3 regions of the Vibrio atlanticus genome follow, and region 1 is predicted to be linked to each of the others. Evidence: predicted binding sites of a transcription regulator. Region 1 holds the regulator's gene; each other region holds the start of a gene.
The links. The regulator PurR, encoded in region 1, represses purine synthesis genes. The targets are predictions, from matches to a motif close to TNANGNAAACGTTTNCNTNA.
Positions count from the first base shown of each region.

Region 2: glyA (serine hydroxymethyltransferase) is a predicted target of PurR. The motif match lies at 3,410-3,429, and genes of this name have one in related genera.
Region 3: OCV30_RS06345 (phosphoribosylaminoimidazolesuccinocarboxamide synthase) is a predicted target of PurR. The motif match lies at 4,079-4,098, and genes of this name have one in related genera.

Region 1 covers NZ_AP025460.1:1,256,875-1,264,613, forward strand. The annotation lists gene OCV30_RS05760 (TfoX/Sxy family DNA transformation protein) at 1-420, opposite strand, end outside; cyclic di-GMP riboswitch class I at 548-633, opposite strand; gene purR (HTH-type transcriptional repressor PurR) at 804-1,808, opposite strand; gene torD (molecular chaperone TorD) at 2,127-2,774, opposite strand; gene torR (two-component system response regulator TorR) at 3,062-3,775, shown strand; gene elyC (envelope biogenesis factor ElyC) at 3,867-4,673, opposite strand; gene cmoM (tRNA uridine 5-oxyacetic acid(34) methyltransferase CmoM) at 4,789-5,574, shown strand; gene mukF (chromosome partition protein MukF) at 5,699-7,036, shown strand; gene mukE (chromosome partition protein MukE) at 7,017-7,739, shown strand, end outside.
Region 2 covers NZ_AP025460.1:2,665,196-2,672,934, forward strand. The annotation lists gene OCV30_RS11850 (tellurite resistance TerB family protein) at 5-694, shown strand; gene OCV30_RS11855 (YaeP family protein) at 901-1,104, shown strand; gene OCV30_RS11860 (DUF4250 domain-containing protein) at 1,106-1,297, shown strand; gene OCV30_RS11865 (hypothetical protein) at 1,534-1,860, shown strand; gene glyA (serine hydroxymethyltransferase) at 2,104-3,354, opposite strand; gene OCV30_RS11875 (YitT family protein) at 3,702-4,304, shown strand; gene treC (alpha,alpha-phosphotrehalase) at 4,485-6,170, opposite strand; gene treB (PTS trehalose transporter subunit IIBC) at 6,309-7,733, opposite strand.
Region 3 covers NZ_AP025460.1:1,389,731-1,397,469, reverse strand. The annotation lists gene OCV30_RS06370 (DUF2786 domain-containing protein) at 1-682, shown strand, start outside; gene OCV30_RS06365 (YiaD family glycine zipper/OmpA-like lipoprotein) at 788-1,456, shown strand; gene OCV30_RS06360 (tetratricopeptide repeat protein) at 1,599-2,699, shown strand; gene OCV30_RS06355 (hypothetical protein) at 2,865-3,053, shown strand; gene OCV30_RS06350 (SulA-like leucine-rich domain-containing protein) at 3,479-3,886, shown strand; gene OCV30_RS06345 (phosphoribosylaminoimidazolesuccinocarboxamide synthase) at 4,197-5,300, shown strand; gene OCV30_RS06340 (hypothetical protein) at 5,461-5,838, opposite strand; gene OCV30_RS06335 (helicase-related protein) at 6,042-7,739, opposite strand, start outside.

The DNA of each region.
Region 1 (7,739 bases):
TACAGAATCGATCCCTGCCTTTTTCAACATCCGCTCGGTGGCGAGTCGAAGGTTAGGCAGATCTTTGAGTCGAGTTGGTTTAGCAGAAGATTGTTCAGCTTTCTCTTCTTTAGCAAAACCTAAAGACGTAGTCGCAAGCTGCAAGATTTTCTCTTGGTCTTGCCATAAGCCTTCAGGTAAAGCGAAATATTTAGTAACGACAGGAAAACCACGTTTTTTGTAGACGTACGGTTGAAATCCTTGTTGTTCGAATTGTTGCGTTGTGCATTTGTCAGCTCGTATATGCAACTGGTCATTCACAACCAGGGCAAACATAGTGTCATCAGCAAAAAGCCCGAATCCACCAAACATTGAGCGTGACTTAATTTTTCCTAGGGGCTCAAATAATTTCATTGAGTCCTTTAGTATCGGTTTATCCATGTTATTTATCTCGGTGTATTTGAACTACGCCACCAAATAAGCAGGTCCGAGAGATTAGCAAAATGTTGCAATTAAATTGTCAATAGGCTGTAAATTACTAAAGTATTAGTAGTTACTGCATTTTGCCATCGGTAACCCCGCTACCATACCAACGAGTGGTTTAGGCCGGAAGCTTTGCGTCCCACTTTTTCAAGTGGTTTGCCCTGTGCGTGACTGGGTTATTAGAATAAAGTTTTTGTTGAATTAGGCTCACACTTCTTATTTCAAAATGTGATGTTGCTTCAATTAATGATCTTTGAATTATGCATGCAAGTGCACTTTGTTTGTTGAAAAAAAAAACGCACCTAAAGGTGCGCTTGATTAAACTAAACTCATTACATCAATTAATTTAACGTTTTAACTGTACTTCGCTCAACAATTTCAGGGTGCATTTCGAAGACGCGTTTCTCGTGGTCTTTGTCTTTTATACGCTCTAGTAGTATTTCGAATGCATTTTTACCAACACGGCGCTTAGGTTGGTGAACCGTCGTTAACGGTGGAGAGAAGTATTCAGCCAATTCTATGTTGTCGTAACCGATCACTGAGATATCTTCAGGAATACGAATGCCTTTTTCTTGTAATCGACTCATCAGTCCTAATGCCATCGTGTCGTTAAAACAGAATACTGCGGTAGGACGATCTTTCATCTCAATGATTTGGTCAGCAGCAATCACAGCTGTGTCACATTCAAAGTTGCCTTCGATGATCATATTTTCATCGGCAGTAATCTTCGCTTCATTGAGTGCGCGCTTGTAACCTGAGATGCGTTCAACACACGCTGCTTTGTCTAAGTGGCCACTTAAACATGCAATCTTGGAGTGACCGCGCTCAATGAGGTATTTGGTTGCTAGGTAGCCACCTTCTTCAGAGTTATCGATGATCTTATCAGCCTGAGAGCTTTCAGGGCCCCAGTCCATGATAACTTTAGGGATGTCTGCGTGACGGTCTAACATCTCTCTTAGTTCTTCAGTCAGGTCAGAACACATAACTAAGATGCCATCTACACGTTTCTCTGCAAGCATTCGAATGTAGTCACGTTGCTTTTCGTAGATACCGCCCGTATTGCACAAGATCAAAGTGTAACCTTGACGGTAGCAGTAGCTCTCAACACCATCGATAACTTCAGAGAAGAATAGGTTAGTTGATTGAGTCACTAGCATACCGATGGTGCGTGTTGTATTGCACTTCAAACTACGAGCAACGGCACTTGGCGCATAGTTCAGTTCGTCTACGGCTTTGTTTACTTTTTCTTGAGTCGCTTCAGCAACAAAGCGAGTTTTGTTGATTACGTGAGAAACGGTTGTTGTTGATACGCCGGCTAAGCGTGCGACATCTTTTATAGTGGCCATGTTTTTATCCTATTAGAAGCTACTTTCCCAAAGTACGGAATGAAGTAGCCGTTAAGCTACCTAACTAAGAGCTTAAATTTGTAGGGCTCTTTGGGTACTAAAGTGCTAAAAAACAAAAAACCGCTATTGAGCGGCTTGTCTTAACACCGAAATGCTCTGAACTTCAATAAGTGTAGCATTTCGTGAATGTTTCATATTTTATCGTTTGCGGTCACAATTTTAGACTGACTAGAAATTACTCGCAATAAAATTCACCCAGAAATCCGGGTGAATGGTCACAATTCTATTGAATTTATTTATCGAGTCGTCAAAAAAAGCTTATTCGCCCGCTAGGTATTGAGTGTCTAATTTACAGAATGCCAATAGCAGAGATGAGACTGAAGCGTAGAAACCGAATGTGTCAATGTCATGACATTTAACGTTGAACTTTGGTACCCAAGTAAGCAGTTGCTGTTCGATAAATTGCTGTTGAACAGCGAAGGATTTCTCTAGTTCTTCTTCAAGTTCAGTTTCGTTCGAACGAATGATTAGATTACCTAGGAAATCGAGTTCGATAGCAATGTGGTCAGCTGGCTCTTTTAGGTCTTGGTTAACCACTAAGTTGTGTTTAGCCATGATCTCTTCCATATCTTTTGCTGGCTTATCGTTCAAAAGGCCAGTCTGGCCGATATACATAGAAGCGTAAGGAAGTGCGCCATGTTTATCAGTCTTTAAGAATAAGTCACAGAAGTCAGCAGACAATTCTAATTGAGCATCTTCACGTGTTTGTAGACGGTTTAGCGCATCCACTAAGCTATCAATCGCCGGCTTTAGTGTTTCATTTTCACCTAAACCAGTTAGGAAAGAACGAATTTCAACAGAGTGGTAGTGATCGAGTTCTTCTTGAGTGAGCTCTTTAGCGAACAAGCTTGATAGCCACCAGTATATTTCTGCTCGTTGTTCGTTGAATGCTTTCGTATCTTTCATTTCTTAGATCCTGATTTAGTCTTGTGGTGTGTGTATACCTAGCATCGTCGAGTGATTTGGGTATAGGCACACCAAGGCTGAATAACAAGGTTATTTGCGAAACGCAAAGTTACTCGTTAGTAGTAATGCCTATATTGAATTGCGATGGGAGACAAATAGCAAGGTTTAAGATTGTCTTGTATCAAAAAAAAATCATGTTTCTGGCTTTTATCTTCTGTAGTACTAGAATTGTTACGAGTTATGAATAGAATGGTCACTGAAACTATTAAATAAGAAAAGTGGTGTAGATGAGCTATCACGTATTAGTCGTAGAAGATGATGTGGTAACCCGCAGTAAACTGGTTGGATATTTCCAGAACGAAGGTTACACAGTGAGCGAAGCTGAAAGCGGGGCTCAAATGAGAAAAATGTTAGAAGAAAATAACGTTGACCTCATTATGTTAGACATCAACTTGCCAGGCGAAGATGGATTGATGCTAACTCGCGAATTACGCAGTCAATCAGACATTGGAATAATTTTAGTTACTGGACGCACGGATAGCATTGACAAGATCGTTGGCCTTGAAATGGGCGCAGACGATTACGTTACTAAACCCTTCGAACTTCGCGAGTTGTTGGTTCGAGTTAAAAACCTCTTGTGGCGTATTTCGGCTGCTCGTAAAACTGCAGCGGTTGCGGTAGAACAAACAGAAGACGAATCTGTGGTTCGTTTTGGTGAATGGACGTTTGATATACCTCGCCGTGCGTTAAGCAAGAACAGCGAGCCGGTGAAATTGACCAAAGCTGAATATGAACTATTGGTTGCACTCTCTTCTTACCCTAACCAAGTATTAAGCCGTGAACGTATTTTGAATATGATCAGCCATCGAGTAGACGCGCCGAATGACCGCACTATCGACGTGTTAATCCGTCGTATGCGTGCAAAAATGGAGTTTGACCCTAAGAACCCACAAATTTTTGTGACGGTTCACGGTGAAGGTTACATGTTTGCTGGTGACTAATTTTCCGTGGAAAGCTGGTTTCAGTAACGATACTTGAACGTAAAAAAACCGAGACATCAATGATGCCTCGGTTTTTTTGTTACTGAACTTTTTAATTGTTTATTATCGGAGTACTGCTCTCGACAGGGTCATTACTTGTGTCTAGCCAATCTCGCAAGCTTTGCCAAACCAATCCCATCGTCTCATGCCAATAGCGCTCAGTCTGCTCGAGATAGATAGCCTTAGGCATATACTTATTCCATGGTTCAACAATGCCTTCTTGTGCAAGGTAGTTGGTTGGTGCTGGTAATGGTTTCATGCCCGCGGCATTGAATTCATTAAGGGCGCGAGTCATATGGCTAGCTGATGTCACGAGCACCATTTTCTTATTCTTAACAAATGCAGCGGCTTGGCGAGCTTCTTCCCACGTATCTTTCGCAGTTTCAAGCAGAATGATATCGGGTTTTGCCACGCCGAGTGCTAGCGCTACTTTAGCCATCATTTTTGCGTTGCTCACCTCAGTGCCTGCGCCATAACCAGACAAAATGAGTTTAGCTCCAGGGTAAAGACGTAAGATACGAATCCCTTCACTTAAGCGCATCAGACCGGTGCGGCTAAGTTCTGATGTTGGTGGGATTTGGTCATCAACAACGTGACCACTTCCAAGAACCATAATGTAATCGACGGTATCATCGATAGGTAAAAAAGCGGTGTGTTGCCTTTCCATTGGCATTAAAAGTTGACTAGAAACAGGCTGGAAAGCGATTAGGAAAATACCACAGAGGGCTGAAAGGGTAATTAGGCAACCTGTCTTCCTTTTTGCAGTAAACATCACTAGGGCTAAACCCAGAAAAGCGAGAATTAACATTGCTGGCAGTGGCATCAGTAACGAAGACACTACTTTTTTCAGCTCAAACATATCCGAATAGTCCGAAAAAACATCACTTAGTAGTAAAAAGAGACATCGCCTCTTTATTCCTGAAATTCCTGTGACAGAATAGCAGGCACGATAGGACATAATAACTCAAGTAGCCGTGACTGAAGACCGTAATTTCGACGATATTGCCCACAAATTTGCAAAAAACATATACGGCTCTGACAAAGGAGAGATCCGTCAGTGCATCGTATGGGAAGATTTAGAACAAGCTTTGAGCAAGTTTGAGCAATCCGCTTCGCCGTTGCATGTGCTTGATGCCGGTGGTGGACTTGCACAGATGTCACAAAAAATTGCGACACTAGGCCACAACGTTTCTTTGTGCGACCTCTCTTCTGAAATGTTGAAGCTCGCAGAAGAAAGTATCAGCGAAGCGGGTTTGCTCGATCAATATCGATTTATTCATTCACCGGTACAAAAAGTGGCAGAGCATCTCGAAGAGAAAGTCGATTTTGTGATGTTTCATGCCGTAATGGAATGGTTAGCAGACCCTAAACAGGCACTTGATTTATTGTTGGAACAAGTAAAACCCGGTGGTATTGCCTCGATAATGTTTTACAACCACCATGGTTTAGTCCTGAAAAATGTGATTTGTGGCAACATTCCTCATGTATTGAATGGGATGCCACATCGAAAAAGGTTTAAGCTGCAACCACAAAAAGGCTTGAAGCCTGAAGAGGTTTATCAATGGATAGAAGACGCTGGTCTAGATATCTGTGGTAAATCAGGTATTCGCTCTTTCAGTGACTACATAGGTAATATGGAGTACATGGGCGATTACCAATTTGAAGATGTGTTGGAACTAGAGAAACAGCTATGTCGCCAAGAGCCATATCTGTCGCTAGGCCGTTATATTCACGTTTGGGCTCAAAAACCTGCGCAATAACAGCGGTGAATGTGGTAAAAGAAGCCACAACATGCGCTATGCCATCGTAAGAAGCCGCGTCATAAAGAAATAGGCGTCATATCTAATACGTTCGATATGACGAACAACAGTAACAGGAACCACAATGAGTGAAATGACTCAAACTGCCGAAGAGCAGCCAATTGATGAGTTGGTGGGCTGGGTCAAGCAGCATGATTTTTCATTAAACTTGCCACCAGAGCGCTTAGCATTTTTGATTGCTATCGCCGTACTAAGCAATGAAAGGTTCGATGAAGAGTTGGGCGAGGGTGAACTGCACGATGCATTCACTATTGTCACTCGACTGTTTGAAGATACTGGCGAAGCGTCTGCGTTTCGTGCCAACAACGCTATCAATGAGTTGGTTAAACAGAAGTTGATCAGCCGCTTTACCAGCGAAATCACAGATGGTGCAAGCATTTATCGCTTATCGCCATTGGCGATTGGTATCTCAGATTATTACTTACGTCACCGCCAGTTTTCTAAATTAAAACTGTCTATCCAGCTTTCTATGGTTGCCGATGAAATGGCAAAAGCCATTGAAGCCGCCCAGAAAGGTGGAACTCCAGGGCATTGGAGAAAGAATGTTTACGGCGTGCTCAAGTATTCTGTTGGCGAAATTTTTGATCAGATCGATCTCAACCAGCGGGTTATGGATGAACAGCAACAAACCGTCAAGCAGCAAATTGCGGATCTGTTAAATAAAGATTGGCGAGAAGCAATCAACAACTGTGAGTCTTTGCTATCAGAAACCTCAGCCACGCTAAAAGAGTTGCAAGACACCTTGCAAGCGGCGGGTGATGAACTGCAAACCCAGATTCTTGATATTCAAGAAATTGTTTATGGTGACGATGAGCTCGAGTTCGTTGGCGAAACCCTATTTGGTTTGCAAATGAAGCTAGACCGAATCACTAGTTGGGGCCAACAAGCGATTGATTTGTGGATCGGCTACGATCGCCACGTGCATAAATTTATCCGTACCGCGATCGATATGGATAAAAACCGTGCCTTTAGCCAACGCTTGCGTCAGTCAGTCACTGACTACTTTGATGCGCCTTGGTTATTGACCTACGCAGACGCAGAAAAACTCACGGATCTTCGCGATGAAGCACTTGTGCTCCGTGATGACGAAGTGATGGGGCAAGCCCCAATCGACGTAGAATACGAAGAATTTGAGCAAGTGAACGATCTACTTTCAGAACGAATCGCAGATATGTTGAAAGCTCACAAACAGCAAGGTGCGCCAATTGATCTTGGCCTTGTGCTGCGTGATTACCTCGCAGCGCACCCTCGCACACACCATTTTGATTTAGCCAGAATTGTTGTCGACCAAGCCGTTCGCTTAGGTTACTCAGAGTCTGACTATCAGGCTATTCAGCCAGATTGGCAGGCAATCAACGATTTCGGTGCAAAGGTACAAGCAAATGTCATTAACAAGTACTGATGATTACATGCCAGAGAAACTGGTAAAAGCGATAGCGAACCCATTGTTTCCTGCGCTAGATAGCATGTTGCGTTCAGGCAAGCATGTTTCAACAGAAGACCTCGATAACCATGCGTTGCTTTCTGATTTTGAAGTTGAGCTTCAGCATTTTTATCAACGCTACAATACGGAACTGGTAAAAGCGCCTGAAGGTTTCTTCTATCTGCGCCCGCGTTCTACGTCTTTAATTGGTCGTAGTGTGTTGTCTGAGCTCGACATGCTGGTTGGCAAAGTATTGTGTTTCTTATACCTAAGCCCAGAGCGTTTGGCTCATGAAGGCATCTTCACCAATCAAGAGTTATTTGATGAACTGATGTCGTTAGCGGATGAGAAAAAACTCATGAAGCTAGCAACCAACCGTGCGTCTGGTTCTGACTTAGACAAAGAAAAGCTGTTTGAAAAAGTACGTACTTCTTTACGCCGTTTACGTCGTATCGGCATGCTGATCGTAATTGGTGAAACAGGTAAATTCCGTATCAGCGAAGCGGTGTTCCGTTTTGGTGCGGACGTTCGTGTTGGCGATGATATGAAAGAAGCACAATTACGTCTTATTCGTGATGGCGAAGCTGTTGTTCATACTCAAGAGCCTAACCAAGGTAGCTTGTTGAATGAAGAACAAGCAGAAGCCGTATCAGAAATAGATTTAGACGTAGACGAAAACGGT
Region 2 (7,739 bases), 1.4 Mb from region 1:
ATCGATGGATATCAAAAGCTTACTTAACCAAGTACTTAAGTCAGATCTCGTTAAACAAGGTACTCAGAAGCTTTCCCAAGGCTCTTCAAGTTTAAGTGGCCTAACTCAAGGCGGCAGTGGTAAGAATATCAACAAAAGCACGCTCGGAGCCTTCGGCGCTGGCGCAGTGGGCGGCGGACTCTTAGGTGCGTTAATGGGCTCTAAGAAAACCAAGAAAATGGGGAAGAAAGCCGCTGGTATTGGTGGCGCAGCGGCACTTGGCGCACTCGCTTACAAGGTCTATAACGACTATCAGTCGAAACAAGGCCAAGCACCGAATTCCGAACAAGCTCAATTTGATGAGAACGACTCAAACCATAGTGTGCTGATTCTAAGATCGATGATTGCTGCGTCCAAAGCCGATGGTCATGTCGATGAAGAGGAGATGGCAAAGATCGAGCAAGCGGTCGAAAATATGGGCGCCGATTATCAACTGACTAAATTGGTCTCAGAAGAGCTGCACAAACCACTCGATCCAAGTGAAATTGCTCAATTAGCAACGTCACCTCAACAAGCGAGTGAGATCTACTTAGCCTCTTTGATTGTAGCGGATGAGCAGAACTTTATGGAGAAGGCTTACCTCAAAGAGTTAGCAAAGCAGCTCAACTTAGCTGATGAGGTCGCTCATCAACTTGAACAGCAGATCTCTAGTTAAGCGGTAATTATCAGGCGAATCAGTAAATATCACGCTAAGCCGCAAATATCACGCTAAGTAACAAGTTAGCAAAGTGATACATTGAGCATCAACAGAATGAGATATTGAGCAAGAACAAACTAACTCTGAACTTAGTCAGATCCACTTTGTTTTTGCTTATCTCTATGTGTATATTGAGATCAGTTATCATTTGGTTAGGTATAAAAATGAAAGTATACGATTGTTGTGATTTGGTGCGTGAACTGTATTCTCAAATTGGCAGTGGCGACCAAGGCTATATCCCTAAAGCGATCACCTGCGCGGTAAAAACATTGAACGACCTTGCTGCAGATGAATCTCTTCCTAAAGAAGCAAGAGATCGTGCTGCATTTGCCGCAGCGAATCTACTGATCTCAGATTTCGAGGACTAATATGAACCTCGCTAACTTTGAAAAGATGGATCCTGTGATGTTGATGAGCATCGTCAACATGAAGCTGCGTGACGACTTCGGTGGTGATTTAGATCGAGTAGTCAACTTCTATGAAATCGACAAAGCTGCATTGACCGCAAAACTTGCGTCTGCCGGTTTTGAGTTTCTTCCTGAAGCAAAACAGTTTCGATAGTCATTTAGAACAAACTTAAATTTTAAAGACCAGCCTCTGTGTTGGTCTTTTTGTTTTTTGGCGGGTACATAATAGGCTAAAAACTAATAAACTTATTAGAAATTATCTGTTTGCGCCTATACTTTTATATCCTAGAGTCAGCTAACGCGCCTTGAATCAAAGCGTGTTGTTGTATAGGCTACTCCAAACAGCATATAAAACTCATCACCAAATTCGATGATATCGAAGGACTAACAATGAAAAGACTCGGACTTTTAGCCGTTATCGCAGCCGTATTTACCGCAGGTTGTGCTTCAAATACTCAACAAGACAACTTCCGTGAAGCCTCTTTTGAGCTGTGTAATACTGAAGTCGATATCTACTCTGTAAGCCATGATGAAAGAGTACGTATCGTCTGCTCTGACGGCTCTAAATTTGCCTTAAACAGTGAAGATACGCTAGAAATTATGCGCGATATCAACATCGACTATTGTGATGGAGAAGGCTTAGGTAAATTCAACGAAAGCCGTCACTACTACTCTTTCAAGTGTAAGTCAGGCACCCTACTTAGCATTAAAAAGTAGAAGCGACACAAGAAAGCGATAAAGCAGTAAAGGGTTGATGTGAAAGCATTAGCCCTTTTTAGTACCTGCCTTTCTGTATTCTCAGATAACCTAACTCTCATACCTACAGATACAAAAAAGGCCCCAACAGGGACCTTTAAATCAATTTCAAAGTAGTCGTTTGAAATTCTAGGAGAGCACGCGGAGCTTACGGATGTAAGTGAGCATGCTCGACAACGAAGTTCAAATTACTACGCAGAAAAATTATGCGTAAACAGGTAGACGCTTACAGATATTTAGTACTTTCGCTTTAGTTGCTTCAATAACAGACTCATCACCCATGTTATCTAGGATGTCACACATCCAACCTGCTAGCTCTTTCGCGTCTGCTTCTGAGAAACCGCGACGAGTGATAGAAGGAGAACCGATACGGATACCAGAAGTAACGAACGGGCTACGCGGATCGTTTGGTACTGAGTTCTTGTTAACTGTGATGTTAGCTGAACCTAGTGCTGCATCTGCTTCTTTACCTGTGATGTCTTTGTCGATTAGGTCAACTAGGAACAGGTGGTTCTCTGTAGAACCTGAAACGATGTTGTAACCGCGTGCTAAGAATTCAGCAACCATTGCTTTTGCGTTAGCAACTACGCGAGCTTGGTATTCTTTGAACTCTGGTTCTAGAGCTTCTTTGAACGCTACTGCTTTACCAGCGATAACGTGCATTAGAGGGCCACCTTGGCCACCTGGGAATACTGCTGAGTTTAGTTTCTTGTAAAGATCTTCGCCTTCGTTAGAAAGGATAAGACCACCACGAGGACCAGCAAGCGTTTTGTGCGTTGTCGTTGTTACAACGTGAGCGTGTGGAACTGGGTTCGGGTAAACGCCTGCAGCGATTAGACCGGCAACGTGAGCCATATCTACGAAGAAGTAAGCACCTACTTTGTCAGCAATTTCACGCATGCGCGCCCAATCACAAACTTGAGAGTAAGCTGAGAAACCACCGATGATCATCTTAGGTTTGTGCTCGATAGCTAGCGCTTCCATCTCTTCGTAATCGATTTGGCCTGCTTCATCGATACCGTAAGGAATGATGTTGTAAAGCTTACCAGAGAAGTTTACTGGAGAACCGTGAGTTAGGTGACCACCGTGTGCTAGGCTCATGCCTAGAACAGTATCGCCAGCATTCAGTAGTGCCATGTATACAGCGTTGTTTGCTTGAGAACCTGAGTGAGGTTGTACGTTCGCGTATTGAGCGCCAAACAGTTCACATGCACGTTCGATTGCTAGAGTTTCAACTTTATCTACGAACTCACAACCACCGTAGTAACGCTTACCAGGGTAGCCTTCAGCGTATTTGTTTGTAAGTTGAGAACCTTGAGCTTCCATTACACGTGGGCTTGTGTAGTTTTCTGAAGCGATAAGTTCGATGTGCTCTTCCTGACGAAGAGTTTCTTCTTGGATAGCTGCGAATAGGTCCGCATCGTAATCAGCAATGTTCATGTCACGCTTAAGCATCTGTATCTCCTGACTCAGATTGTACTGAAAGTTTCAAAAAAACCACACAACGACCGAAAGCAAACGTTTCCGTCACCGTTTTGATGTGACGCATTCTACATAATTTGATCTAGGTCATAAAGAGCTAATTGCAATTTTATCATGCAGTTTTTTCATAATCACAAATAAGATTCATCATGGTTATTGAGCTTATCCAACCAAAGATGACGCTTACTGTCAATTTTACGCTTTACACCCTGTAAAACGCAGATTACATAGGTTTACCTTAATTTTGCACCTCAAGCTACCGAAAGCTAAGGTTTTTCTCTACTATGCACGCCTTTATTGGTTAGGTAATTATAAAAACGATGGAAAAACACTCACGTAAAGAAGATTGGGTAGCCATTCTTACTGGCACGTTTTTAGTGGCGTTAGGCGTCTTCTTTTTACAGTCAGCAAATCTGCTTACCGGTGGTACTACTGGCTTGGCTCTGCTTTTGAGTCAATTCTTACCTGTAACCTTTGGTATTTTGTACTTTGTTGCCAACTGTCCATTCTATTTATTAGCTTGGAAACGATTTGGTCGTAGCTTTGCCATTAGCAGTGCAATTGCTGGCGCTTTAGTGTCTGTTTTTGCCGATCATTTATACCTAGTTATCTCACTAGAAGTTCATAACGAAATCTACTGTGCTGTTGCTGGTGGCTTACTAATGGGCTTAGGTATGCTAATCCTATTCCGTCATCGCTCAAGCTTGGGTGGCTTCAACGTACTGTGTTTGTTTATCCAAGACCGCTACGGTATATCAGTAGGAAAAACTCAGATGTGCATTGATGCTTGTATTCTGTTTGCATCCTTCTTCTTTGTATCACCTTGGGTGATTGCCGTATCTGTATTAGGCACCGCAGTATTGAACATCGTATTGGCAATGAACCACAAACCAACTCGCTACTCGGTGAATTACGCGTCTTAGCGTTCATTACCTGCTCTGTCGTTACTGGCACTCGATACGCAAGTTTTTCGCAAGCAAACTCGAGGCACGATTAATCCATACATCAGTAAAACAAAAAGGCTTTGGGAAGCACTCCAAAGCCTTTGTAGAGGCCTAATTCTTAAGGGGAATAGAACTAGGCTTATAGAAATAGAAACAAGGTTAATCTTCAATCAAGAGAATACGAGTCTCGTAAGGTCGCAAAACTTGATGATGAGACGCCACTAAACTCTCGCTCACTTGATAATTAGACAACAAGCTCTTAGCCTTCGCCATCTCAAAACGTTCAGGTAAAACGCATTCAGCCTCTTCACCATAGTAGTTGTTAATGCACAACAGAGTTTGTCCTTCACTCTCACGAACATACGCAAAAATGGATGGATGCTCAGGCAGAAGGTCTTGATAGCGACCATGAGTAATCACCGGTACTTGTTTACGTAACTCAATCAAAGCCTTATAGAAGTAAAATACAGAATCTTTATCTTCCAACGCTTGCTCGGCGTTGATTTCAGTGTAGTTATTCGCCACATCAAGCCATGGTTGAGCTTGTGAGAATCCAGCGTAAGGCTCACTATTCCATTGCATTGGTGTACGAGAATTATCACGAGATTTCTGCGCTAAGATCGTCATCATATCTTGATGATCCACACCATCACGGTTCACCATGATGTCGTACATGTTGGTGCTCTCTACATCACGATACTGGCTGATCTCGGTGTAACCCGGGTTGGTCATGCCAATCTCTTCACCTTGATAGATATAAGGTGTGCCTTGCATCATGTGGACAGACGCAGCCAACATTTTAGCCGACTCAACACGATATTGTTGATCGTTGCCCAAGCGGCTCACGACTCGTGGTTGGTCATGGTTACACCAGAATAGTGCGCCCCACCCTTTTCCGTTTAAGCCAGTTTGCCAATGATTGAAGATCGATTTGAGCTGTAAGAAATCAAACGGCGCATTGGTCCACTTTTCACCATTAGTGTAATCAACCTTAAGGTGGTGGAAGTTAAACACCATTGATAGCTCGCTGTTATCAACGTTTGAGTATTGCTGACAATGTTCCAACGTAGTTGAAGACATCTCACCAACCGTCACGCTACCGTATTTCTGGAATACTGCTTCGCTGATTTCTTTCAGGTATTCGTGCACTCGTGGGCCATCGGTATAGAAACGGCGACCATCACCGATATCATCATTAGGGAAATCTTGCTGCTTTGAAATCAGGTTGATTACATCTAAACGGAAACCATCGACACCCTTCTCAGCCCAGAAGCTAATAACATCTTTCACTTCTTCACGTACAACCGGATTCTCCCAGTTAAGGTCGGCCTGTTCTTTTGCAAATAAGTGCAGGAAATATTGCCCAGTCGCCTCATCTATCTCCCATGCATTACCACCGAACTTCGACTGCCAGTTGGTTGGTGCTTGGCCTTTCACAGGGTCTTTCCAGATGTAGTAATCGCGGTATGGGCTGTTTTTGTCACCCAATGCAGACTGAAACCATGCATGATCTGTTGAAGTATGGTTGACTACAATATCCATCACGATGCGGATGCCACGTTGGTGCGCTTCAGACAATAACAGGTCGAAGTCTTCCATGGTACCGAATTGAGGGTTTATCGCGTAGTAGTCTGAGATATCGTAACCATTGTCGATCATGGGTGACGCGTAGACTGGGGTTAGCCAAATCGCATCTACACTCAAATGTTTGAGGTAATCCAGTTTCGAAATGATCCCTTTGATATCGCCAGTACCCTTACTGCCACTGTCGCAGAAGCTCTTTGGGTAGATTTGATAGATGGTCGCGGTTTTCCACCAGCTTTCATCATGTTCAGTCATCGCCATCTCTAACACTCACTTACCAGAAAATATAAAATAAAAATCACCATGCAAATCATGGTCGAATAGCCGTTATAACTGAGAGAAAAAGCTATAACTAAGAGAAAAGCGATGACTCAATTGAATCATCGCTTGTTAAATGCATTACGCGTTGGCGGTTTCTAGCTCGCCTTTCATCTGTGCTCGTTTATAGAAGAACAATGTCAGCGTTATCGGTAGTACAATCGCCACCAGCATCGCGACTAAGTAAATCGACCAATATTGAGGTTGAATCGATAAGATGCCCGGCAAGCCACCAACACCGATACCATTCGCCATCACACCTGCACTACCACAGATTGCAGCCGCTGCGGCACTGCCGATCATTGCGCTCAGCATTGGGAATTTGTATTTAAGGTTGATGCCGTACATCGCTGGTTCCGTCACACCTAAGTACGCAGAGATTGCCGCAGGTACCGAGATGTCTCGTTCGCCTTCGCGCTTACTCAAAATGATGATGCCGACAACCGCTGAAGCTTGTGCAATGTTTGATAGCGCAATCAAAGGCCAGATTGGTGTGCCACCTAAGTCTTGCATCAGTTGTAAGTCCACAGCGTTGGTTGTGTGGTGAATACCCGTAATAACCAAAGGTGCGTATAGGAAGCCAAAGACCACTGAACCAAGAACCGCGAAGTCACCTGTCATTGCCACTTTGGCAGCGAATGCCACACCATCACCCAACATACGACCGAATGGGCCAATAAAGGCGTGAGCCAGAATCACAGACAAGATGATCGAGACAAATGGCACGACAACTAGGTACAGATAAGAGGGTACAATGCGCTTAAGGTTGGTCTCAATGAAAGCCAGAGCCACGCCCGCTAACATCGCAGGGATCACCTGAGCTTGATAACCGACTTTCTCAATCACGAACAAACCAAAGTCCCACACCTCAGGTACCGATTTACCTATCATGTAAGCGTTCATCAATTGTGGGGAAACCAAGGTCACACCGAGCGTGATACCCAAAATAGGGGTTCCGCCGAGTTTCTTAACCGTTGCCCAACACACACCAACCGGTAGGAAGAAGAAGATCGCTTCGCCAATCAACCACAAGAAAGAATGAACGGTAGCCCAGAATTGGCTTACCTCAACCAAGGTTTTGCCGTCGAACATGCGAATGTCGCCAATCACATTACGGAAACCAAGAATCAAACCACCCGTAATAATGGCAGGTAGCAGTGGTACGAAAATTTCGGCTAAATGGGAGATACCACGCTCAAGGAAGTTCATGTTCTGGCGAGCCGCTAGTTTCGCCTCATCTTTTGATGATGCATCTTTACCGGTTTGCTCAATAAGAAGGGCGTACACCTCATCAACCTCGGTGCCAATAACCACTTGAAATTGACCTGCGTTAGTAAAGCAGCCTTTTACCAGCTTAAGCTTCTCCAATTCTGCTTTGTTCGCTTGTTCCGTATCATTCAATACAAAACGCAGTCGAGTCAGACAATGGCTGACACTCGCAATATTCTCTTTGCCACCGACTAACTCGATAAGACGCGCAACGTCTTGCTTCGCTATCTTACTCATACTACC
Region 3 (7,739 bases), 130 kb from region 1:
GAAAAAAGCCCTAAAGAAAATTGCCAAGTGTCTTGAGCTTGGAAACTCTGCGAACGTCAATGAAGCTGCCAATGCGATAAAAATGGCGCATAACTTGATGCTGAAATATGGTCTCGAAAAGGACGATATTGAATTTATCAAGATGGGAAAAACTCAATCCAGTCACCTGTTACCTGCAAATATCAGCTCTACACTGCTGCGTGTTATTCGTGGTATTAACACCAAGTTTGGCGTAGAAGCCGTGTTACTGAATCACAAAGGCCTTAAACGCGTTGAATTCATTGGTGAAGCCGATCGCGCTATCTTCGCGGCTTTTGCGTTCGATATTATTTATCGCGAACTGAATGAGCACACTGGCCAATTCAGAAACAGTTTTGCGGGCTCGGGAACAGGGACACTAGAAGTAACACGTCGCGTAAACTCTTACGTTTCGGGTTGGGTAGAAGGTGCGCTTGAAAAACTGCCTGTTATCACCCCAGACGACGAGTCAAACAACAAGATCAATAACTACATTGATAAAGAATTCCAAAACATCGACCGCGAAACGTTCAAACAACAACTCAGAGAAGCGATGAAAAACCTCACCGCAGACTATGAAGTTGGTTTGAAGAAAGGTCGAAAACTGTCTGTAAATCGACCTGTTGGCGGAACTCAAGCCGTTAAAAAAATAACTAAATCATAAAGCCACTTTACATTGCTTCAGCGTATTGATAAAAACCACCAATAGGACTTATTGTTGTCTTTCGTAATTCATGCGTTTGACAGAAGTACATGATGGAGAAATACGTTGAAAAAAATCACACTAGCCCTGGCACTCACTGTTGCTCTAACGGGCTGTCAAGCGACACAACGCCAAAACGCTACAACTGGCGAATCTGAGACTAATTCCGCAACTCAAGGTGCTTTAATTGGTGCAATCGCCGGTGCTGTTGCTGGTGCTGCTACGGGTGACGACTCTAAAGACCGCCGCAAACGTGCACTCATCGGTGCGGCAGGTGGCGCCGCTGTCGGCGGTGGTATCGGTTACTACTTTGACCAGCAAGAAGCTGCACTTCGTGAAGAACTCATGAACTCAGGCGTTCAAGTAGAGCGTGTTGGTGAGAACCAACTTCTACTTCGCCTAGAGAACGGCATTGGCTTCGATTCTGGTTCTTACGCTTTAGAATCAAGCATCCACAAAACACTTCGCGGCGTTGCGCGCATCTTAGTTGAATACCCAGACACTAGCCTAGTGATCGAAGGTCACACTGACAGCACAGGCAGCGAGTCTTCTAACCAAGTTCTTTCTGAGCGTCGTGCTGAATCGGTTCGTGCATTCTTGATCTCTCAAGACGTTGCTGCAGGCCGTGCCATTGCTCGAGGTAACGGTGAGCGTTACCCTCTATGTGACAACAACACCTCTCAAGGTCGCGCTTGTAACCGTCGCGTAGAAATTCAAATCTTGCCGCTTAAGTAGCACGATTAAAGCCCAGTTCGTCTTTATCTATTGAATTAACCTCTATATAGTTGCTTATCGTCGTGTTGCTTGTTCAAAGTCACACGACTAGCCATATTCATACTGATATACCGACTCTGGGCTTTTTTACGAGACTTATCTATTGTTTATCCTATCCAACTTTCTGTCATCATCACTTCTTAGAACTCTATTTTTCACCCTCATCTTTTCTACAATACAGTTCTCTACTGCACACATCGTTCATGCAGAAAGCAACGTTGCATTCTCGATAGAATCTCAACCTCAAGATCCAGTTTCTCAATACCAACTAGCTCAAGCTTATGAATCAGGTAATGATATCCCTTTGAGCACCAACGATGCATTTTATTGGTACTCGCAATCCGCAGAAAACGGCAATGCAGATGCGCAATTTAGGCTAGGTGAATGGTACTTGGCAGGTTCAGGTGTAGAGCAAAGCAACAAACTAGCTTTAGAATGGTTTATTAAATCAGCCTTACAAGGTAACCAACGCGCGCCTATCGAAGTCGCAAAGCTCTACGAATCCTCACTTGAGGAAGAACTCCTAAAACCATTAGATGAAGCACAGCTATGGTATGAAGCGGCCTTAAAAAACAATCCAACAGCCGAAGATGGCTATAACCGTATTCTGGAAGCGCAATTCAACCAGCAACGTGCCAAGCAGATCTCTTCGATTGAGAAGCTCAATTACAACGTCATTGCTGAAAGCAGCACGAATCATAGGCTATCTAATCCAGAGCGAGCAAGTAGCTCCCCTTCTTATCAGCCCCCTAGAGAGCAGGCAACACGTTCTAACCTAACGTATTCAGACTATCTGATTGGCGCAGCCTTAGCCGTGTTGATTTCAATTGTCAGCATTATCATGACTCTGGTGATATCAAAAAAAAGACACGCTCTAAAATCGGGTGAATTGGGGCAACAAAAGCAGACACTTGAAGCACAGCTTAGCTCGAAGGACTTCACTATTAAGCAGCAGAAACGTCAGCTGCACACGATGTTCCATGAGTTAAAAAAACAGAAAAATGACAACAGCCTGAACAATTTACAAGTAGCCTGCGCTCTATTTGGGTATACAACTAGCTCAATTCCGAATCAAAAAAGCATTAAAATTCGATATAAACAGCTATCCAAAATCTACCACCCAGATGGTTACGGATGTGACGAAGAGATGAAACGTTTGAACAATTCGCTAAAAACCATCCTTAAGAGTGTTGCAAAAACGTAAACAACCAAGCGGACTCGATTTCCAAAGTCGCAAAGATATCGATTTTATTAGTACTGCAATCGATCCCCCTCTCAAAAACAAGTAACAAACTATTAACTAATGAGTCTTACTTGTGTCATAATTTGCGCCGAAAATACACCTGACTTAAACAGGTGAGGAGAGAATATGTTCACAATAGAAGGCGTTTGTGATTGGTGCAAAAAGCCAAGCCTAGTTAAAAAGCACGACTACTTAGATGGTAAGTGTCATCATGCATGTCAAGAGTGCAATGATATGGCCACCATTGATGTTCGCCAGTTCAATATTGGTGAAATGGAAATGAGAGCAAAACTCTCCCAAGCGACATTGAGATAAGCAACACCGTTGAAATATAAGAAAGCGCCTAAGGCGCTTTTTTTGTATCTGAGATTTATCTTCTTATCTTCTTATCTTCTTATCTTCTTATCTTCTTATCTTCTTATCTTCTTATCTTCTTATCTTCTTATCTTCTTATCTTCTTATCTTCTTATCTTCTTATCTTCTTATCTTCTATACAGGTGTATACAGTACTTTTCTGTCAAAACCACTGTATACACCTGTATAAAGCTCACATTTCTTCAACTTATGAGACAAAACAACAAATTCATTCAAATTTAATTTTCATCCTATTTTCAATCACTTAAATAAAAGCCACCTCCATACCCAAGCAAGATCGTCCAATAATCCCTCAAAAAACGCTTGATCTTATAAGCAACAAAAACTACTGTATACACATACAGCATGTATATAAGGACAGCAAAATGATTCCAGCACACGTTAAAGCACAACACTCTAGCCCGCTAACTCACTGCGCATTTACATCCGTCTCTCGTGACACAAAAAGTTCAAACGAAGAAGCGTTGTTTGCCAAAATGGCGTTGCTGTCCAATCAACATCAGTGGTTACTGTTTACGGCTCAAACACCAAGACCATCGGCTAAACAGCTGCAGCAACATAATGTTTGCTGTGATCGTGTTATTCACATGAAAGCCTCTAATCAAATGACAGAAGTAGAAACCGTCGAGAAAGCCATTCGATCTAAGAATGCGAGCGCGATTGTTGCGAGTGCTTCGATTGATCAATTCAGTCAGCAATACCTAAGAACATTAGGAATGCGCTTTCAGTGCGAAGTCTTCTTTATTGATGCCAATTCAGAGCGTATTCACTAGACCGCCTGACTTAATAACATTTTGGATCAAAAACATAGCCCATAAACATAGCTTAATCTTTTAGCTAACAAACTTAAGTTAACTTAACAGCATAGCTCCAAAACACAGTCCAAATATACTGCCTTCCCCTGCCCTACAATTCGCCAATTTTCTAGCGAATAGTTAGGCGGGGGTTTTTATTTGATCAATAGATTTAGCAATCGTTTGCTTTTTCTCTGGAAGCAAATAGTAGATTGGGTATAATGCCCGTCTAATCATGTGCACACCGCACTTCTCTGTATGACGTTTGATAAAAGATAGGAATGTCTAAATGAGCCTTGCTGATCAAGTTCTTGCCGTAAATGATGACCTACCAATCCGTACTGATAAACCTGTCCACAGTGGCAAGGTTCGCTCAGTCTACTGGTTAACTGAAGAAGATAGCCAACGACTAATTAAAGAGAAAGGCTACGATGTAGCACCAGATGCGCCTTTAGCAATCATGGTGATCAGTGACCGTATCTCTGCATTTGATTGTATCTGGCGTGGTGAAGGGAATCTAAAAGGTGTTCCAGGTAAAGGAGCGGCTCTGAATGCTATCTCTAACCACTGGTTCAAATTGTTTAAAGACAACGGCCTCGCTGACAGTCATATTCTTGATATCCCTCATCCGTTCGTATGGATTGTACAAAAAGCTCGCCCAGTCATGATCGAAGCGATTTGTCGTCAATACATCACAGGTTCAATGTGGCGTGCATACGCAAACGGCGAACGCGAATTCTGTGGTATCGAGATGCCAGAAGGCCTTGAGAAAGACAAGAAATTGCCTGAGCTACTGATCACGCCTTCTACAAAGGGGATTTTGAAAGGGATTCCTGGCGTTCCAGAAGCTGATGATGTGAACATCACTCGCAACAACATCGAAGACAACTTCGCAGCGTTCAACTTTACTCAAGCAAGTGACATTGCGCATTACGAGAAACTTCTAAAAGAAGGCTTCAACGTAATTAGCCAAGCGCTAGCAAAAGTCGATCAAACCTTTGTCGATACGAAATTTGAGTTCGGCTACGTGAACGATGCCCAAGGCAAAGAAAAACTTATCTACATGGATGAAGTGGGTACGCCAGATTCATCTCGCATTTGGGATACTCAGGAATACAATAACGGCAACATCGTTGAGAATTCTAAAGAAGGATTCCGCCAGTTCTTACTTAACTACTTCCCTGACGCGGATATTCTTTTGAACAAAGAACGCATGCCAGAACGTGAAGCATTAGCTCGTGACAATGAACTTCCTTTGGATGCATTGATGTCTCTGTCGCGCACTTATCTTGATATTGCGGCGAAGATTACAGGCGCGGAAATCGTACTGAGTGAGAATCCTAAGCAAGAGATCATCGATGTATTGCGTGCTGACTATGGTCTAGTTGACTGATTGCATTCTAGAAAGCGAGTAAGCTCGTAAACACAAGTTCCAGATACTAAAAGGGCCTCATCATTATTGAGGCCCTTTTTCGTGTGCGATTTTTAATATTCTTTGAGCTCGCTCCTAAGCTCTAAGCTCTAAGCTCTAAGCTCTAAGCAATACTGATAGATTAAAGCTTAATAGTAAACTCTTCTCCAGTATTCTCGGCAATCACCAAATGACTGCGCGATTCAATGTACTCGATCTGCTTTTCTTCAAGAGAATATGGCATAGCAACTTTGAGTTCATTGATCCCCTCTAGCTTGGCTAGCTTGAGTAAGGTAACAATGTTTGACTCATCACTTTTACGCGTCGACATCGATTTCAATGCCATCTGCCATAAACGATCTTCAGGGCTTGCGAGCTCTTTAATGCTATCTCGCCAGACAGTACTAAATACTGGCGCAATCGTGGTTAGTGCTTCCAGAAAAGTCCATTTTTTACTGCATGAGGCGCCAAGAAATGTTGTGTAATCAAACTCTACACGCGTCTCTGTCTGTTTATCCATGATGTCCCCCGACACTTTGACAACACAATATACTCAATATCTATCAACTCTTTCTTTATAGCAATAGGATATAGAAGAATAGTCTTTTATGACCTTTTGATTGGTTAAAAAGGCATATAAAAATCAAACTTGTAACAAAATAAGCACTGAAAAAACATATATGCACCTATTTGATTAATATTTTAGAGATAAAACTAATCCATCTATTTGATATCAATTATCCGACTCGCTTTTTTGTACTGAATACGCCAGCCAGACCATGTCGGGAGCTCCCAACGTTTTGGCGATAACTTTCGACTGCCCGATTGATAATGAACGTAAATCAGCTTGCGTGCCGGCAGGTATTCGACTTCGAGTTGCAAGTCGGCAAGGCTCAATGCAAACGGGTACTTTTCCGAAAACTCTGAATAGAGCCAAGTCGGGATACCATCGAATGGAATATCTGCATGGTCGAACATTTCCAATTCGCTCACATCAGTGACACCTAACACTTCAAGCTGTTCTATAAACCATAACTCAAAGTTCATTTGGTCAATTTCTGGTGTGTATTGGGTTTGTTCATTGAGACCGAGTTTCACATACAGCTGCCAATGTTTGATTTGTTGAGTGCGAGCTTCTGCAAAACCGGGAAGTTTAACCCCATTCGATACAAGATCGACGATCGGCTTTAACGATAGTTGCCCTTCCGCTGCCACGAGCTTGGTCGTGATCGTACGGCCAGCGTACACCAATGTCATCTCAGTAAAAACGCCATCATCATTGACCACGGTTTCACCTTGTTGCCACTCTCCCATCTCCGCTTCAATCATAAGATCCAAAGGAATAGGTGCAGTGACCGTCGCTAAGGTCAGTGTTTGCTTAACGCCTCTTCCCGGCAAACTATGGGTATCAAGCACCAACATCGCTTGTTCATTATCAGGGAAACGATTCTGACGGCCGAGTACTACCTCTAAAACTCCATTAGCAAAGGCTTCTTTTCGTTTCAGTCTGCGTACGAACACCAGTTCAGGGTGAAGTTGAACAATAGTGTTAAGCAGTTCAATACGCTGGAAACGGGACGCGACTTCTAATTGAGGAAGTTCAAACACCTCACGCATTTGCTTAGCCAGTCCCTGTGCTTCATTCAATGCCTGCTGATCGATTTCTAGATTTGGATACTCGCGACCGCGAACGATCTGAATCAACAGGCTTAGATCACACCCTTCCTTTTCTTGCTGAGCGAGTGCTTCCAAATGTTCTGCATTGTTCGGTAATTGATACAAGCGAGCCGGAACGGACAACGCAGCTGTGAGATCGACCATCGCTTCTTTTAATGCTTTGGTTTTGATTCGAGTAACGATATCGGCATACAAAGCATCAATCGGCAGCGGATACAGCTTTTTGCCATGCTCGGTAATTTGATGGTCGGCTTTAATCGCTTCCATCGTCAGCAAGGTTTGAGTAGCACTGTTTAGTGATTTTTCAGGAATCGGATCAAGGAAAGACAAGCTCTCAAGCGGAGCACCACAACAGGCCGCGGCCAACATCGGTTCGATCAGCTCTTCACGCTGCAATTCAGGCGGTGTGACTAACTCTAACGCCGCATGCTCACCATACAGACGCACACAAGCGCCGTCCATTACCCTACCCGCGCGACCAGCTCGTTGCTTGGCACTGGCTCGTGATATGGATTTAAGCATCAGAGTCGTTCTACCGTTTCGTTGAACGGTGCGTCTTTCTAATCCTGAATCTATCACCACACCAATATCGGGAATGGTTAATGAGGTTTCTGCCACGTTGGTTGCAAGAATGACCTTTCTCAGGCCATAACCGTTAGCATTGATATCGATATTACGACCCGATAACGCTAAATCTCGCTCCTTATCACTGACCGACGCATGCAATTTCACCACTTGGATATC